2 regions of the Rhizobium pantanalense genome follow, and region 1 is predicted to be linked to the other one. Evidence: riboswitches for the same ligand, from Rfam matches in the RefSeq annotation. Region 1 holds a riboswitch; the other holds the start of a gene.
The links. Region 1 has a riboswitch for FMN ahead of PH558_RS04090 (6,7-dimethyl-8-ribityllumazine synthase). Riboswitches for the same ligand answer to the same signal wherever they lie in the genome.
Positions count from the first base shown of each region.

Region 2: it holds a riboswitch for FMN, as region 1 does, so the genes downstream of both, ribB (3,4-dihydroxy-2-butanone-4-phosphate synthase) here and PH558_RS04090 (6,7-dimethyl-8-ribityllumazine synthase) in region 1, are expected to answer to the same signal.

Region 1 covers NZ_JAQJCH010000001.1:853,492-864,833, reverse strand. The annotation lists gene PH558_RS04135 (aldehyde dehydrogenase family protein) at 1-167, opposite strand, end outside; gene PH558_RS04130 (glutamine synthetase family protein) at 322-1,692, opposite strand; gene PH558_RS04125 (amino acid permease) at 1,841-3,412, opposite strand; gene PH558_RS04120 (N-formylglutamate amidohydrolase) at 3,539-4,306, opposite strand; gene PH558_RS04115 (MurR/RpiR family transcriptional regulator) at 4,487-5,359, shown strand; gene PH558_RS04110 (ABC transporter substrate-binding protein) at 5,548-6,651, shown strand; gene PH558_RS04105 (ABC transporter permease) at 6,725-7,615, shown strand; gene PH558_RS04100 (ABC transporter permease) at 7,612-8,400, shown strand; gene PH558_RS04095 (ABC transporter ATP-binding protein) at 8,412-9,473, shown strand; FMN riboswitch at 9,580-9,725, shown strand; gene PH558_RS04090 (6,7-dimethyl-8-ribityllumazine synthase) at 9,815-10,291, shown strand; gene PH558_RS04085 (VOC family protein) at 10,350-10,700, shown strand; gene phnF (phosphonate metabolism transcriptional regulator PhnF) at 10,740-11,342, opposite strand, start outside.
Region 2 covers NZ_JAQJCH010000010.1:70,260-76,592, forward strand. The annotation lists gene PH558_RS23830 (sugar ABC transporter ATP-binding protein) at 1-1,033, shown strand, start outside; gene PH558_RS23835 (SDR family oxidoreductase) at 1,054-1,842, shown strand; gene tpiA (triose-phosphate isomerase) at 1,847-2,584, shown strand; gene PH558_RS23845 (glucose 1-dehydrogenase) at 2,662-3,444, shown strand; FMN riboswitch at 3,545-3,691, shown strand; gene ribB (3,4-dihydroxy-2-butanone-4-phosphate synthase) at 3,804-4,430, shown strand; gene PH558_RS23855 (homocysteine S-methyltransferase family protein) at 4,487-5,407, opposite strand; gene PH558_RS23860 (ABC transporter permease) at 5,471-6,160, opposite strand; gene PH558_RS23865 (ABC transporter permease) at 6,172-6,333, opposite strand, start outside.

The DNA.
Region 1 (11,342 bases):
ACACCCTTCAGCACGAGATGAACACGATCTTCCAGCGGGCGGCGAGCCCAATCCTTTTGCGCCCTGCGGGCGCGTGCGACGACTTCCTTGCCAGCTTCCAGCGACAGTGCCGGACGCTCGGCATAAACCTCTCCGTTCACCGGGGAGACGCATGTGATCATGGTCATGATCGAATTCCTGTTTTCTTGGTCATCCATTGATTGCCCGGACGTTGTGCAAGCAGGGCCGCATTCAAAAGAGAAACGGCGGACAGACAAAACATCCCAGCGCCCCTGCCCGATCATAAAATGAAAATCGGGCAGGAGGCAGATCGCAAAAGCCTTACGCTCTTTCGAATCCGCGCGCCACTTCCCAATCGGTCACCCGACGATCGTATTCCTCCTGCTCCCATTCGGCAGCGCGGATATAGTGATCGATGACATCGTCGCCGAAGGCGGCACGCAGCATCTTCGACGTCGTCAAGGCAGTCGTCGCATCGCGCAGCGTGCGCGGTATCTCGCGAACTTCGCGCGCGCCATAGGCATCGCCGACAAAGGGGGCCTCGAGTTCGAGCTTGTTTTCGATGCCGTCGATGCCAGCAGCGATCAGGGCAGCAAAAGCCAGATAGGGATTGAGGTCCGAGCCGCCAACGCGGCATTCGATGCGGATCGATTTCGTATCCTCGCCGCAAAGGCGGTAACCGGCGGTACGATTGTCCTTGCTCCAGATCGCCTTGGTCGGCGCGAAGGTGCCGGCCATGAAGCGCTTGTAGGAATTGATATAGGGCGCCAGGAAATAGGTGATCTCGCTGGCATGCGTCAGAAGCCCGGCAACATAGTGCTTCATCATCGGCGACATGCCGTATTTGCCGCCTTCTTCGAAGAACTTTGGGCTCTTTCCGTCGAGGCTCCAAAGCGACTGATGGATGTGCGAGGAGCTTCCGGCGGCACCATAATTCCACTTCGCGAGGAAGGTGATTGCCTTGCCCTTCGACCAGGCAATTTCCTTGCAGCCGTTCTTGATGATGGCATGGCGGTCGGCCATATCAAGGGCATCGGCGTAGCGGACGTTGATTTCCTCCTGACCGGCGGATGCCTCGCCCTTGGAATTTTCCACCGGTATGCCCGCGCCCTGCAGGCCGATACGGATCGCCCGCATCACCTCTTCCTCCTTTGTGGTCTGGAAGATGTGATAGTCCTCGTTGTAGCCACTGGCGAGCTTCATGTTGCGATAGCCGGCTTCGCGTGCGCTGTCGTAGCTCTGGTCGAAAAGGAAAAATTCGAGCTCCGAAGCCATGTAGGCCTTGAGGCCCATGGCCTCCAACCGTTTCACCTGCTTCTTCAAGATGGCGCGCGGAGAATGCGCGACTTCCTCATGCGTATGATGGTCGAGCACATCGCAGAGCACCAGTGCCGTGCCTTCCAGCCACGGGATGCGGCGCAGCGTGGCAAGGTCCGGCTTCATGGTATAGTCGCCATAGCCCTTCTCCCAACTCGTCGACTTATAGCCGGAGACGGTTTCCATCTCGATATCCGTCGCTTGCAGATAGTTGCAGCTATGCGTTTCCTTCCAGGCGCTTTCTATGAAGAATTCCGCCTGGAAGCGTTTGCCCATCAACCGGCCCTGCATGTCGACCTGGCATGCCAGAACCGTATCGATGTGCCCTTCGGCCACATCTCGCTTGAGGTCGTCGAACGTATAGCTGCTGCTCATAATTTGGTCCGCCTGAACAATGAATTGAAACGTCGGCATGCCGAACGATATCGCCTTGCCGGATAATCCGCGCGCGTGCCGCCGTGTCGCTACCGGTGAAAAGGGTCGCAGGTCTGCGACCCCATTGCTTGCAAAGATTGGACTTCGCTTACTTCTCGCCGACGGCCGCTTCCGCTGCCGCGATCTCAGCCTTGCGCTTGGCAATGGCATCGCCGATCGGCGGGCCCTTGAAGCGACGGCGCTCGAAGCCGAACCAGACAATAGCCGTCAGAACCAGAAAGCCGACGGTGATGATGCCCGCCCAGTCGTTCGGCGGCTGGATGCCGAGAACGAAGATGATGATCATCGCGACGATCGTCAGCACGGCAAACAGCTTGAACAGCCCTTCCCCGAGGTTCCAAGGGCCCATCTTGTCCCATTTCGCCGTACCCCATGCGAAAAGACCGAGCGTAATCGGGATCGCGAAGGAGAAGAACAGGAAGATGACGGTGCACGAGACGACGATGGTGTAAACCGGCGTATCGCCGATCGATACCAGCGATGAACCCCAGACGAACAGGACGGAAAGGACCGACCCGGTCCAGATCGCCGAAACGGGCGTGCGGTATTTCGGGCTGACCCGAGACAGGGCCTTGGATCCCGGCAGACCGCCGTCACGCGAGAAGGCGAAGATCATGCGCGAAACCGAGGTGACCGTTGCGAGACCACACAGCCACTGGCTGATGAAGATCAGCAGGTAGAGAATGTCCTTCACGATGGGATTGACCTGTGCGTCCATTGCCCAGAAGAACACGTTCCAGCCCTGCTTGGCGGCATCGTCCATATTCGGCAGCATCAGCACGAACGAGCAAAGCATGATGTAGCCGAAGAGCGCCGACCACAGAACCGAAGACACCATGCCGCGCGGAACGGAATGAGCAGCCTTCACAGTCTCTTCCGACGTATGGGCCGAGGCATCGTAGCCGGTGATCGTGTAGATCGGCAGCAGAAGGCCGAGCGCGAAGACCCAGAAGGTCGAAACCTGCGGCCAGACCGGCGCGCCGGTTGCCGAGCCGTCGGCAGCAATCGTCGCCAGACCGGAATAGTTGGTGAAGGTGAAAAGCCGCGCAAAATCATAGGACGGCGCAGCGATCAGGCACACGGCCGCCAGAAGGATCGAGGTTGCGAAGATCAGATAACCGGAGAAGTCGGTCAGCTTCGCCGTCAAGCCGATACCCATGTGATTGACCAGCGCCTGCAGGCCCGTGATGACCACCAGGAACACGATGCGCACCAGAGTGGTGTCGGTCATGTTGAAGTAGCCGCCGAAGGCGCCGACGAAGAAGTAGTAGGTGCCGACATTGATGGCGCCGAGGACCGTGACGAGGCCAAGCAGGTTGAACCAGGCCGTCAGCCAGCCGGTGAAGCGATTGCCGAGGATCGAGCCCCAGTGATAGAGGCCGCCGGCTGTCGGATAGGCCGAACTGATCTGCGCCATCGCCACAGCGAAGACGAGCGATATGAAGCAGCCGACAGGCCAGCCGATGCCGATAGCGGCACCGCCCGCACCCGATGTCGCTTGAGCCAGCGAATTGATGCCGCCGGATAGAATGCAGATGATCGAGAAGGACACGGCGAAATTCGAGAATGAACTCATCCGCCGTTCCAACTCCTGAGCGTAGCCCATGGAATGCAGGATCTGGACATCCTGCTTCTTGTCTGACTCTGTATAATCAGCCATGCCATTCCCCCTAAAGCCCGGTCGTCCGCGGGATTGCGGAGAACCATGTGTCACATTGACCGCTGACATTTCGCCATGCGGTCCGATCGCAGTTGAACTGCTCCCCGGGATCTTTTTCTTTTATGTTCAGGCTTCCAGACTGCTCTGGAGAAGCCCCGTCAGATAATCGGCCATGACCCCTTGGCCGACGTCGTCTCGAATGAGGTCGTTGCGGACCTCGATCATTACGTTATGCAAACCATTGGCGAGCCCATGCAGCTTCAGCGTATGGGTGACACCGTCTTGAGGACCGTAAGGCTGATTGCGCTCTGTCTGATAGAGCGGCGCCTCAGCTGCTGCATCCAGCATGCGATCGGCCAGCCAACGGTCTTCATCATGCAGAATGCCAAGCTCCACTGCCCGTGGCTTGCCATTATAGACCGGCGTGAAGCTATGGATTGTCACGATCACGGTTTTTTGTCCGCGCGCCGCCCGCTCCTTCAAGAGCGCCCGAATGCGATCGTGAAACGGGATGTAGAGCCCTTCCGTACGCGCTTTTCTATCCGCCTCGCCCAGGTGCTGATTTCCAGGGATCGTATAGATCTCGCTCGTCTCCGGCATGGCACCGGCACTTTCGGGGGGCCTGTTGCAATCATAAATCAGCCGGGAGAAGCGCTGAAAAACCAAGGTGGCATTCAAACCGGCGGAAATTCCTCTTGCAACTGCGAGTGCGCCTGGATCCCAGGCGATATGGCTCGAAAGCGCCTCGACGGAAAGGCCGAGGTCGCCGAACCGCTCCGGAAGCGCGCGGGAGGCATGCTCGCAGACGAGCAAAACCGCACTGCTTCCGTCCGGTCTTTCGACCGCAACGCAATCGCCGTCCGCCTTCGTCAAAATACCTTGCTGCGCGAGCATCGGAGACGCCCCATTGCCGATTAACAAAATGTTTATAAGAAAAGAATTCTTCAGGTTTTCGCCGGTGTCAACTGGAAACTGAAATTATTTCTTCATTTGTGACATTGACTCGAAATGTGACAGCGTTGTTATATCCTGCAAGGAAAGCGGCATCAGACCGTCCCGGGGAGCTAAAATCGAGTGAACAATGCGTCGAAGACAGTTTCGGACGTAATCAATGCGCGCTTTGATACGCTGACGCGCGCCGAAAAGCAGCTCGCCAAGAGCCTGCTCGACAATTATCCCGTTTCCGGGTTGGGCAGCATTACCACCGTCGCCGAGAATGCGCGGGTTTCGACGCCGACGGTCGCGCGTATGGTGCAGAAACTCGGATACAAAGGCTATCCGGACTTCCAGGCCCATCTTCATCAGGAGGTCGAGGCGACGATCTCCAATCCCCTGACAAAGCATGATCGCTGGGCGTCCAACGCGCCAGGCACGCACATCCTCAATCGTTTCGCCGACGCCATCATGGGCAACCTGCGACAGACCTTGTCGGATATCGATGTGGCGACCTTCGATGGCGTTGCCGCGCTACTGTCGGAAAGAAAACGCGGCCTCTATTTCGTAGGCGGGCGCATTACAGGGGCGCTTGCCGAGTATTTCTTCACCCATATGCAGGTCATCCGGCCCAACACGACGCTACTTTCTTCCAATTCAAGCACCTGGCCGCAATATGTCCTGAACATGAATCCGGGTGATCTGCTCGTCATATTCGATATCAGGCGTTACGAGCAGGAAATGGTCAATCTGGCCGCCGCCGCCCGCCGGCGTGGCGCGGAAATCATCGTTTTCACCGACCAGTGGGCAACGCCCGCCGCCAAGCATGCGAAATACACGTTTCGCGTGCAGATTGAGGCGCCGTCCGCATGGGACTCGTCGGTTGTCACTCTCTTCATCGTCGAAGCCCTGATCGAAGCCGTACAAAGCTCGACATGGGACGAGACAAGCGAGCGTATGAAGACACTGGAAGGTCTTTTCGAACAAACCAAGCTGTTTCGCAAGCTAAGTTGAAGGGGAATGAAAACAGAAAATAACGGTTCGTGAAGAGTGTGAAATACAGCGGCTGTCATACTTGTCGATTAGAAGCAAAAATCGACTGCGTTTTCAGCAAACGCAACGCTTTGAAGTCGTCACACAACCTTCATGTAACGTCATTAACAGCAACGCCAGACACTGAAAACCCAAAAGGAGGAAATGCAGTGATCTCGAAAATTCATCGTCTTCTGACAATTTCTACGGCGATGCTCGTCGCTTCGACGGCAATTGCCGCCGCAGAACCGAGCGCCGATCTCATCGCTGCCGCCAAGAAGGAAGGCACGCTGACCACCATTGCCCTGCCCCACAATTGGTGCGGTTATGGCGACCTGATCGCTGCGTTCAAGGCGAAGTACGGCATCGAAGTCAACGAACTGAATCCGGATGCCGGCTCGGGCGATGAAGTCGAAGCAATCCGCGCCAACAAGGGCAACACCGGCCCGCAGGCTCCTGATGTGATTGACGTCGGCCTCTCCTTCGGCCCGACGGCCAAGAAGGAAGGCCTGCTGCAGCCGTACAAGGTGTCCACCTGGGATTCCATTCCGGACAGCGCCAAGGATGCCGAAGGCTATTGGTACGGCGACTACTACGGCGTTCTCTCTTTCGTCACCAATAAGGACGTTGTGAAGAACCCGCCGAAGGACTGGGCTGACCTCCTGAAGCCGGAATATGCCAACACCGTTTCGCTCGCCGGTGACCCGCGCACGTCGAACCAGGCCGTTCAGGCCGTCTACGCCGCCGGTCTCGCTGCCGGCGAAAAGGACGCCACCAAGGTCGGCGCCGCCGGTCTCGACTACTTCGCGAAGCTCAATAAGGCAGGCAACTTCGTTCCGGTGATCGGCAAGTCCGCTTCGCTGGCGCAGGGCGCAACGCCGATCGTCGTCGCATGGGACTACAACGGTCTTTCCTGGCGCGACAGCCTGAACGGCAACCCGCCGGTTGACGTCACCGTTCCGGCTTCAGGCGTTATCGCTGGCGTTTACGTCCAGGCGATCTCGGCCTTCGCTCCGCATCCGAACGCTGCCAAGCTCTGGATGGAGTTCCTCTATTCCGATGAAGGCCAGATCGGCTGGCTGAAGGGCTATTGCCACCCGATCCGCTTCAACGACCTGGCGAAGAACAAGAAGGTTCCGCAGGAACTTCTCGACAAGCTGCCGCCGGCCGCCGCTTACGAAAAGGCCGTCTTCCCGACGCTCGAAGAGCAGGATGCCGGCAAGACCGCCATCACCACCAAGTGGGATTCTGTCGTCGGTTCGAACGTACAGTAATCCGGCCTGACATGACCTCCCCGCCTCGGTGGGGAGGTTTTCCATTTTTCTGACGCCGCGGATTGGGTCAATCATGAGCATCGTCACAACATCGACAGTCAGTTCCACTCCGATGATCAACAAGCGCGTGGTTGTCGATTGGCTAGGCATAGCGCCCTTCCTGATCTTCGCGCTGCTGTTTCTGATTTTGCCGACGATCTATCTGATAGCAGGCGCGTTTCTGACGCCTGACGGCAGCCTGACGCTGAAGAATATCGGCGATCTCTTCACGCCGACAATCATGAGCGCCTATTGGATCAGTATCAAAATCTCGGTCGCTTCGGCGCTGGGTGGCGCGATCATCGGCTTTTACCTGGCTTGGGCGCTCGTCCTGGGCGGACTTCCCGCCTGGATCCGTCATGCCTTCCTGACTTTCTCGGGGGTCGCATCGAATTTCGCCGGCGTGCCGCTGGCCTTCTCGTTCATCGCCACGCTCGGCCGCCAGGGTTTGGTCACGATATTGCTCGCTCATTTCGGCTTCAACCTCTACGGCACGGGCTTCAACCTGCTGAGCTTCTTCGGCCTGACCATTACCTACATGTACTTCCAGATACCGCTGATGGTGCTGATCATTACACCTGCGCTCGACGGCATGAAGAAGGAATGGCACGAAGCGGCTTCCATTCTCGGCGCAACCAATGGACAATATTGGCGGATGGTCGCTCTGCCGATCCTCTGGCCGAGCCTGCTTGGCACGACGCTGCTACTGTTTGCAAATTCGTTCGGCGCCATCGCGACGGCAATTGCGCTTACCGGCAGCTCGCTGAATATCGTTCCGATCGTGCTCTATGCGCAGATCCGCGGCGATGTGCTGCACAATGCCAATCTGGGCTATGCGCTGGCGCTCGGCATGATCGTCATCACCGGTATTTCGAACGTCATTTATATCTTGATGCGCATGCGCGCTGAACGGTGGCAGAAATGAAGCTGCAAAAATTCTTCGCCTGGATCGCCGTTGCCATCGGCCTCATCTACTTCCTGGTGCCGCTCATCGGTACACTGGAGTTCTCGCTGCGCATGCGGCGCAACGCTTACAGCTTCGACGCCTATGCCTCCGTCTTTTCGGATTTCGGCTTCATTACGGCCTTTGGCTTCTCCATGTTGATGGCGCTTCTGACCATCATCTTCGGCATGTTGCTCGTTGTGCCCACGGCCTATTGGGTGCGGTTGCGGTTGCCGCAGCTTCGGCCTGTCGTAGAATTCATCACCTTGATGCCGCTGGTCATTCCGGCCATCGTCATCGTATTCGGCTATCTGCGGCTCTATAATTCGTCGTCGATCCTGCCGCTGACCGGCTATAATTCGACGACGAACATTCTGCTCGTCTGCTCCTACATTGTATTGTCGCTGCCCTATATGTATCGTTCGGTCGATACGGCGATGCGTACCATTGATGTCGGCACGCTGACAGAGGCTGCCGAAAGCCTTGGTGCAAAATGGACAACCATTATGTTCAAATGCATCTTTCCAAATGTCATGAGCGGTGTGCTTTCCGGAGCGTTCATCACCCTTGCGATCGTCATGGGCGAATTCACCATGGCATCGCTGCTCAACCGTCCGGCATTCGGGCCCTACATGCAGCTCATGGGCGCCAATAGAGCTTACGAGCCCTCTGCCCTGGCCATCATCGCGCTTGCCGTTACTTGGCTCAGCATGGGCTTGCTGCAGCTCGTTTCCCGTTTCTCAAAATCCGCTCCGATTAAGGCGTAAGGCTTCTCACCATGGCTTTTCTCGAACTCACCCACATCAAGAAATCATTCGGCGAAGTTCAGGTCGTTCACGATTTCAATATGCAAATCGAGAAGGGAGAATTCATCTCCTTCCTTGGACCGTCGGGCTGCGGCAAGACGACCGTGCTGCGCATGATCGCCGGTTTCGAAACGCCGACCGCCGGCACCCTGTCGATCAACGGCAAGGATCAGCGAGCGTTAAAACCGAACCAACGCAATATCGGCATGGTCTTTCAGGCTTATGCACTGTTCCCGAACATGACGGTGCACGACAATGTCGCCTTCGGCCTCAAGGTCGCCGGCATGGCGAAGCCCGACATCGACAAGCGCGTCAAGGAGATGCTGTCTCTCATCAAGCTCGATCATCTTGCCGGCCGCTATCCCTATCAGATGTCCGGGGGCCAGCAGCAGCGCGTGGCGCTCGCCCGCGCCATCGCCGTCAAGCCGCAGGTCCTCCTGCTCGATGAGCCGCTTTCGGCGCTCGACGCGAAGATCCGCATCTCGCTGCGCGAAGAAATCCGCGCCATCCAGCAGCAGCTCGGCATCACCACCGTTTTCGTGACCCACGACCAAGAAGAAGCCCTGTCGATCTCGGATCGCATCGTCGTCATGAATGCCGGTCGCGCCGATCAGATCGGCACGCCTTTCGAGATTTACAACACGCCGGCAACCCGCTTCGTCGCTTCCTTCGTCGGCACGCTGAACCTCATCGAAGGCAAGGTCGTCGATCCCGACAGCAACCGCATCATGATCGGCGATCAGGGCGTGACCCTGAAGCAGTCAGTGACGGCCTACAAGCCGGGCGATACCGTATCGCTGGCCCTGCGCCCGGAAGCCGGTTCGCTGGCGGAATCGGCTAAAGGCGATACGGCTCTCACGGGCGAAGTCTCTTCGGCACACTTCCTGGGTTCGGTCATTCGCACCCGCATGAACGTTGCTGGCAACACGATTTCCTTCGACATGTTCAACAGCCCCGGGATGATGCCTCCGAGCGTCGGCGAGAAGGTGACGCTGCGCTTCGCCTCCTCCGATCTGCTCGTGATTCAGGATTGAGAAAGCGCCCTGCGTCGCAGGGTCATTTTGGAAAATTATTCGCGGACGCCGGGTCAGAAGCCCGGCGTTTTTCTTTGATTTTCATAAGAGAAAGCATTTATAGTCCGGACGTTCTCAGGGCGGGGTGCAATTCCCCACCGGCGGTATGGGGAGTTCCCTCGAGCCCGCGAGCGCCTTCCGGATTTCGGAAGGGTCAGCAGATCCGGTGAGATGCCGGAGCCGACGGTATAGTCCGGATGGAAGAGAGCAAGCAGGATCGCACCTCCTCCGCGCGAGGGATGCCGCGATGTTGCGTGTTCGCCCAAGGGATATTTGACAACAACCCTTGAAAGGCAAAATTCATGACCATTTCGATTTCTACCCAGCCGAGCCGCATTGCGATCATTCGGGCCCGCTGGCACGCCGATATCGTCGATCGTTCGGTCGATTCCTTCGTTGCCGAATGGCAGACGGCGGAAGGCGCACCGCCGATCGATATCTTCGACGTACCCGGGGCGCTTGAAATTCCGCTGCATGCTCAGACGCTTGCCCGTAACGGCCGTTATTCCGCGATCATTGCCACCGCTTTCGTTGTCGACGGCGGCATCTATCGCCATGAGTTCGTTGCCAATACGGTTCTCGATGCCATGATGCGCGTCCAGCTCGATACCGGCGTGCCGATCCTGTCGGCAGTCCTGACGCCGCATCACTTCCAGGAATCGGAAGCGCACATCCAGTTCTTCAAGGAACATTTCATCATCAAGGGCCGGGAAGTCGCCAGCGCCTGCCGCCACATCCTGGCGGAGCGCGCCAAGCTGCTGCCGGCCGTCACAGTCTGAACCAGCATCGTGGAGGCGCGGCTAGAGCTCGCCTCCACATCACAAGGGAGAAACGTCAGTGACCGTCCTACGCATCATCCCGAACCTGCCCGCCGCCGATCCCGCCACGGCCCGTCTTTTCTACCACGACCTGCTCGGCCTCGACATCGTCATGGATCACGGCTGGATCCTGACCTTCGCCTCCGAAGCGGCAACAGTGCCGCAGATCAGCGTCGCCAGCGAGGGCGGTTCGGGCACCATCGTCCCCGATCTTTCCATCGAAGTCGACGATGTCGACACGCTCTATCAGCGCGCCACCTCCATGGGCTTCGGCATATTGTATGATCTCACGGACGAGCCGTGGGGTGTCCGCCGCTTCTATGTCCGCGACCCCTTCGGCAAGGTGGTCAATATCCTCTCCCACCGCTAGTTCAAGCTCGCCGAGAGCCTCAAGGGCTCTCCGACACCCTCACCGCAGATCGAGATTGAATGTGGTGCGCTCGGCCGGCCAGACCGATTCCGAATAGGTGATCGGCACTCCATCGGTATCCGCATCCACCTTGCGCGTCACCAACAGCGGTGTTGATTTCGGCTGGCGCAGGATCCGGGCCTCGTCGGCCGTCGGCATGCGCGCCTCGATCTCCGTCGACAAGCGTTCGTAGTCGGTGACGCCATAGCTGGCGAGTGCCGCCGAGATTGTCGGATGCTGCAATCTGGCCTTGTCGAAATCGGGAAAACGTTCGGCTGGATAATAGGAATCACCCAATTCGACCGGAATGTCGTCGGCCGTCATCACGCCGCGACGATGGATGACCATTACCCCAACTGCCAGCTTCAGATAGCTGGCAACGCGTTCCGTCGCCGGCACGATCTCATGGACGAGCAACTCGCCACCCGGCTCGAAACCCTGCTCGATCAGGTTCTTGTGAAAACGGGTGCGCTTCGACAGCGTATAGTCGAGCACGCCCCTATGAACGAAGGTTCCCCGTCCCTGCTCGGCGCGCACCAGTCCGCGTTGCTCCAGATGCCCCAGTGCCTGACGCACGGTAAAGCGGCTGACACCGAAGCGCTG
Region 2 (6,333 bases), on a different contig from region 1:
CATCGAAATCGCCAAGGCATTGGCGCTCAATGCCAAGCTGCTGATCCTCGACGAACCGACGGCCGCACTTGGTGGAGCGGAGACGGAAGCGCTGTTCGAGCAGGTGAGAAAGCTTCGGTCCGAAGGTGTCGGCATTGTTTACATCTCCCACCGCATGGAAGAGATCAAGCAGATCACCGATCGCATCGTCGTCCTGCGCGATGGCGAGCGCGTCCAGGAGTTCGCCGACAGCGCCACACCCGTCCGTACCATCGTTGAAAGCATGGTCGGCCGTTCGCTGGACCGGATGTTCCCGGCTCTTCCCGAACCGACGAATCGCCCTGTTCTGCAGGTCAGCGGACTGAACTCGCCTGACGGGTCCTTCCGTGACGTAACGTTCGATGTTCGCGGCGGTGAGATCCTCGGCATTGCCGGGCTGGTTGGTGCCGGCCGCACCGAACTTGTCCGCGCCATTTCCGGTGCCGATCCGATCAGCGCCGGCTCGATCAGGCTGGAGGGTGAAGAGCTCAAGCTCCGCGATCCGGCCGATGCGATCGCCAAGGGCATCGTGATGGTGCCCGAGGATCGCAAGGAACAGGGTCTCGTCGTCGGCCATCGCATCAGTGAAAACATCATCTATGCCAATCTCGACAAGCTCGGCGGGCGTTGGATCACATCACGAATCAAACGTGCTTTCGCCGAAAAGGCTGTGGCGAAGTTCGGCGTCAAAGGTCAGGCCGAGCAATATGCCTCGGACTTGTCAGGCGGCAACCAGCAAAAGGTCGTCATTGCAAAGTGGCTGATGCGTGACCCCAAGGTCGTCGTCCTCGATGAGCCGACCCGAGGCATCGATGTCGGCGCGCGCGCCAGCATCTACGACATCATCGTCAACCTCGCAAAGCAGGGGGTGGCTGTCATCGTCGTCAGCTCCGATCTCGAGGAAGTACTTGGTGTCTCCAACCGGATTCTCGTGCTTGCACAGGGCAAGCAGGCAGGCATTCTCAATCGTGACGAGGCCAATGACGTCTCTGTCATGGAACTTGCGACAATCTAGACAAACAGAAAGGAAGAGCGGTGTCCGACATCACTCTGAACGCCCTGAAGCTTTTCGATCTTGAGGGACAGGTCGCGCTTGTGACCGGCGCTGGAAGCGGGATCGGGCAGCGTATCGCGATCGGTCTTGCCCAATGCGGCGCCGACGTCGCGCTTCTTGACCGTCGCTCTGACGACGGTTTGGTGAATACGGCTTCGCATATCGAGGCGGCCGGCCGCCGCTCCATCCAGATTGCGGCTGATGTCACCAGCAAATCTTCTCTTGCGGATGCGGTTGCTCGCACAGAGGCGGAGCTTGGCGCCTTGACGCTTGCCGTCAATGCCGCCGGTATCGCCAATGCCAATCCCGCGGAGGAAATGGAAGAAGACCAGTACCAGACGCTGATGGACATCAACCTGAAGGGCGTTTTTCTGTCCTGCCAGGCGGAAGCACGCGCGATGCTGAAGAACGGACGCGGATCGATCGTCAATATCGCCTCCATGTCCGGCGTCATCGTCAATCGCGGCCTGAGCCAGGCTCATTACAACGCCTCCAAAGCCGGCGTGATCCACATGTCGAAGTCGCTCGCGATGGAGTGGGTTGGCCGCGGCATCCGCGTCAACACCATCTCGCCGGGATATACCGCGACGCCGATGAACACGCGTCCGGAAATGGTTCACCAGACCAAGCTTTTCGAAGAGCAGACGCCGATGCAGCGCATGGCAACGGTGGATGAGATGGTCGGCCCCGCCGTCTTCCTGCTGTCGAATGCCGCAAGCTTCGTGACGGGCGTCGACCTACTCGTCGATGGCGGCTTCTGCTGCTGGTGATGCGATGAAGAAACTGATTGCCGGCAACTGGAAAATGAACGGTCTCGCTTCTTCCCTGGCTGAGATCGAGGCGCTGAAGGGAATGATGGGCGAGGCGGCGTGCGACATCGTCGTTTGCCCGCCCTTCACGCTGGTGGAAAAGGCGGTTGAACGGGCGCGAGGGTCAAGGATTGCCATTGGAGCACAGGATTGCCACGCGCAGACCTCGGGCGCCTATACCGGAGATGTTTCTGCCGAGATGCTCGCCGAAATCGGCGCTCGTTTCGTGATTCTGGGACATTCCGAGCGGCGCTCGGCCTATAGGGAGGCGGATGCCGCAGTTGCGGCCAAGGCTGTCGCGGTCCATGAGGCCGGGCTGGCGAGCATCATTTGCGTCGGGGAGACACGTTCAGAACGGGACGAGGGCAGGGCGATCGAAGTGGTTCGTGCCCAGCTGGAAGCGTCAATTCCAAACACCGCAACCAGTTCGAACACGACGATCGCCTATGAACCAGTATGGGCGATCGGAACAGGACTGGTTCCGACCCTCGAGCAGATTGAGGAGATGCATTCGTCTATCCGCCAGGCGCTTGAAAACCGGCTGGGAGAAGAGGGGCAGGATGTCAGGATTCTCTATGGCGGTTCGGTCAAAGCATCGAACGCAAGGGCGATTTTCGGCGTTTCCAACGTCGATGGCGCTCTCGTCGGAGGCGCGTCGCTGAAGGCATCGGAGTTTGCCGGAATTATCTTGGCTGCCGTTTGAAGTCGTCAGCAAAAGGCAGGGCGATCGGCTCCTTGAGCCGGCGCCTGGCGTGGCTGTCACCGCGAAAGGAATAGGAAATGCAGCGTTTCGAAAACAAGACTGTCGTCATCACCGGCGCGAGCCGCGGCATCGGGGCTGCGATCGCCCGGCGGTTTGCGCGCGAAGGTGCTAATCTGGTGGTCTCGGCCAATGAGGATTCCGTCCATGCGGTCGCCGATGCGGTCAAGGCTGATGGCGGAAAGGCGATTTCCTTCGTCGGCGACGTGACGGACAAGGCTAGCGTGAAGGGCCTTTACGACGCTGCCGAGGCAGCCTTCGGCGCCGTCGATATCTCCATCCAGAATGCCGGTGTCATCACCATTGCCCGCGTCGAGGATATGACCGAGGGCGAATGGGATAAGGTCATGGCGGTCAATACCAAGGGCGTCTTCCTCTGCGCCCAGGAGGCGATTGCCCGCATGCGCAAACATGGCCGCGGGGGCCGTATCATCAATACCGCCTCCGGCCAGGCGCGGGACGGTTTCATCTACACGCCGCATTATGCGGCATCGAAGATGGGCGTCGTCGGCATTACCCAGAGCCTTGCCAAGGAAGTCGCCACCGAAGGCATCACCGTGAACGCCTTTTGCCCCGGCATCATCGAAACCGACATGTGGGCCTATAACGACCAGGCTTGGGGCAAGCTTTTGGGCAATTACGGCCCCGGCGAACTCATGAAGGAATGGGTCGAGGGCATTCCGATGAAACGGGCCGGATCGGGTGAAGACGTCGCCGGTCTCGTCACTTTCCTTGCCAGCGACGATGCGGCCTATATCACCGGCCAGACGATCAATGTCGATGGCGGCTTGATCATGTCGTAGTTCGACAATGAGGAACGGTGCGTTCATTGGGCGGATCGGATTCTCGACGATTCGGCGATCAAAGCCTCTTGCGGAATGAGGCATTGATCCCTTATCTTCCACTTGTTCTCAGGGCGGGGTGTAATTCCCCACCGGCGGTATGGGGAGTTTCCTCGAGCCCGCGAGCGCCTTCCGAGCTTTCGGAAGGGTCAGCAGATCCGGTGAGATGCCGGAGCCGACGGTATAGTCCGGATGGAAGAGAGCAACGCAGGAGACGCCGCGTCGTGGTGGCGTTCACATGCTTGTTCGCCCAAGGGAAAATGGTGGCCTTAACCGGCCATGCACGCCGCTCCAAACGGCAACCCTTGAAAGGCAGGAAAATGGCAATTTCGAAAATTGAAGATGCGATCGCTGCGATTGCGCGGGGCGAGATCATTGTGGTTGTCGATGATCGCGACCGCGAAAACGAAGGCGATCTGGTGATTGCCGCGGAAGCGGTCACACCGCAGGCGATCGCGTTCATGATGAATCATGCCCGCGGTCTCATCTGCGTTCCGATGGAGGGCGAGAGGCTCGACGAACTCGACATTCCGTTGATGGTGCCGCGCAACACGGAAGTCCTCAAGACCGCTTTCACCGTTTCGGTCGACTACATCCCGGAAACCACGACCGGAATATCTGCCGCTGACAGGGCGGCAACCGTTCAAGCCCTTATCAGGGATGGATCGCGTCCGGAGGAATTTGCCCGTCCCGGTCATATCTTTCCGCTTCGCGCGCATCCAAACGGCGTCCTGTCGCGTCCGGGGCACACGGAAGCAGCCGTGGATCTGGCCCGGCTTGCCGGCCTTTCGCCGGCCGGCGTCATCTGCGAAGTGGCGAATGACGACGGCACGATGGCGCGTCTTCCAGAGCTCGAAGTTTTCGCCGAGCGGCATGGCCTCCATCTTGTGACGATCGAGGATTTGATTGCCTACAGGGCTGCAAGCGCTCCCTTCAAGGCTGCCTGATCGTTCTGATACAGCCTATCCCGATCCTGCTGGGTCGATGCTTGTGGAAGGCTCTCCTACGCTCGTTGAGGATAAAGGAGGGCCTTCTTCAGCCGATGGATATGCCCGGCGCCGATCCCGCAACAGCCGCCGACCATCGTCGCGCCGGCATCGACCCACGAGCAGGCGAAGCGCGAATAGGCGTCATCATTCAGATCCTCTCGGGTCTCATGAAGGCCTTCGTTGGCGGCCGACTCGCCTTGTTCTCCCTCGAAAGCATTGGCATAGACGCCGATCTGGAGATTGTTGCCGCCCTGCTTGAAAACCTCCGCTGCCGCATCGACGGCCTTTCGCATGACTTCCGGTTTGCTGCAGTTGAACAGGAGTGCGTCGGCGCCGGATGAGGCGGCCCAGCGAGCCGCATCGTCGACGGGTTCGCCGGATCGGAGCTTGGGCGAGGCGCCATTCCTTTGCGCGGCATCATCCGCCAGCGTGAAGGAGATCCAGAACGGCTTGCTTGTTTCAGCGACGGCAGCCCGAACCGCCTCTCCCTCCGCGATCAGGCTGAGGGTTTCGCCGAGCCAGACATCGACATAGGGATCGAGGTTTTCAACCAGAACCTTGAGATAGTCCTGTACCCGTGACGGATCGAAATTCTGCGGCTCGTAGGAGCCGAAGATCGGGGGCAGCGAACCGGCGACCAGGATTTTTCGATCCTTACAGGCATTCGCGGCGTCGCGCGCCAGCCGCCCGGACAGGGCAATGAGATCGGCCCCTTCCTTCCAGAACCGCTCCTCACCAATGTGGAAAGGGACGAGCGCATAGCTGTTCGTTGTAACAACGTCCGATCCGGCGGCAATGAATTCGTCATGGACCTGCCGGACGATCTCCGGCGAATTGACGAGCGCCAGCGCCGACCATTCCGGCTGTTTCAATTCTGCGCCGAGACGCAGCAGTTCGCGGCTCATGCCGCCGTCGAGGATCAAGAGTTTGCTCATGAATGGAATCTCCAAAATGGCTCGGATCTGCGGAGAAGTCTGCTCTCTCCTTCGTGCCGTGGGTTAGCGCCGCACCGGCACCTGCGCTTCCAGGAAACGGAAGCTTCGCGCGATGACGGCTGTAATGATGAGATAGAAGACGGTAACGACAACAAGCGGTTCGTAGACCAGCAGGGTGTCCTGGCGAACTTTTGTGGCAACGGCGTAGAGGTCCATCACGGTGACGGTGAAGGCGAGCGGTGTCGCCTTCAGCTGCATGACGATTTCTCCGCCGATCGTCGGCAATGCGATGCGGATGGCGCGTGGCAGCCAGATGCGTCGGGTGAGCGTCAGGGGGCGCATGCCGAATGCGCGGCCGGCTTCCAGCTCGCCTTTCGGGACGGCCAGCAACGCGCCGCGCAAAACCTCCGCCTCATAGGCTGCATAGTTCAGCGTGAAGCTGACGGCTGCGAAGAAGAAACCTTCGCGCAGGATCGGCCAGAACAGGCTTTGGCGGATTCCCGGGATGACAGGCAGAAGAGAGCCGACACCGTAGTAGAGCAGCCAGAGCTGTATCAGCAAAGGCGTGCCCCGGAAGAAGGTGCAGTAGCCACGGGCAAGGCTTCGCAAGATGGGGCCGCCACTGACCTGGGCGAAGGCAAGGCCGATGGCAATGACGAAGCCGAAGACGACGGAGATCGCAAGCAGCGACAGCGTCTGCACGGCTCCCGTCAACAGAAGCGGCCAATATGATGATATCCATGAGAAGGTCATGTTGGCACTCCTCACGTAAGCTTCGGCTGACCGCGCCGCACTCGCCGCTCGACCAGATTGAATATGGCGTTCGAGACCAGTGTGAGAGCAAGATAGATGAGCGCGGATGCCAGGAAAAAGATGAAGTAGTGTTTGGTGCTTGCGCCGGCCAGGCGTGTGGCGAGAGCCAGCTC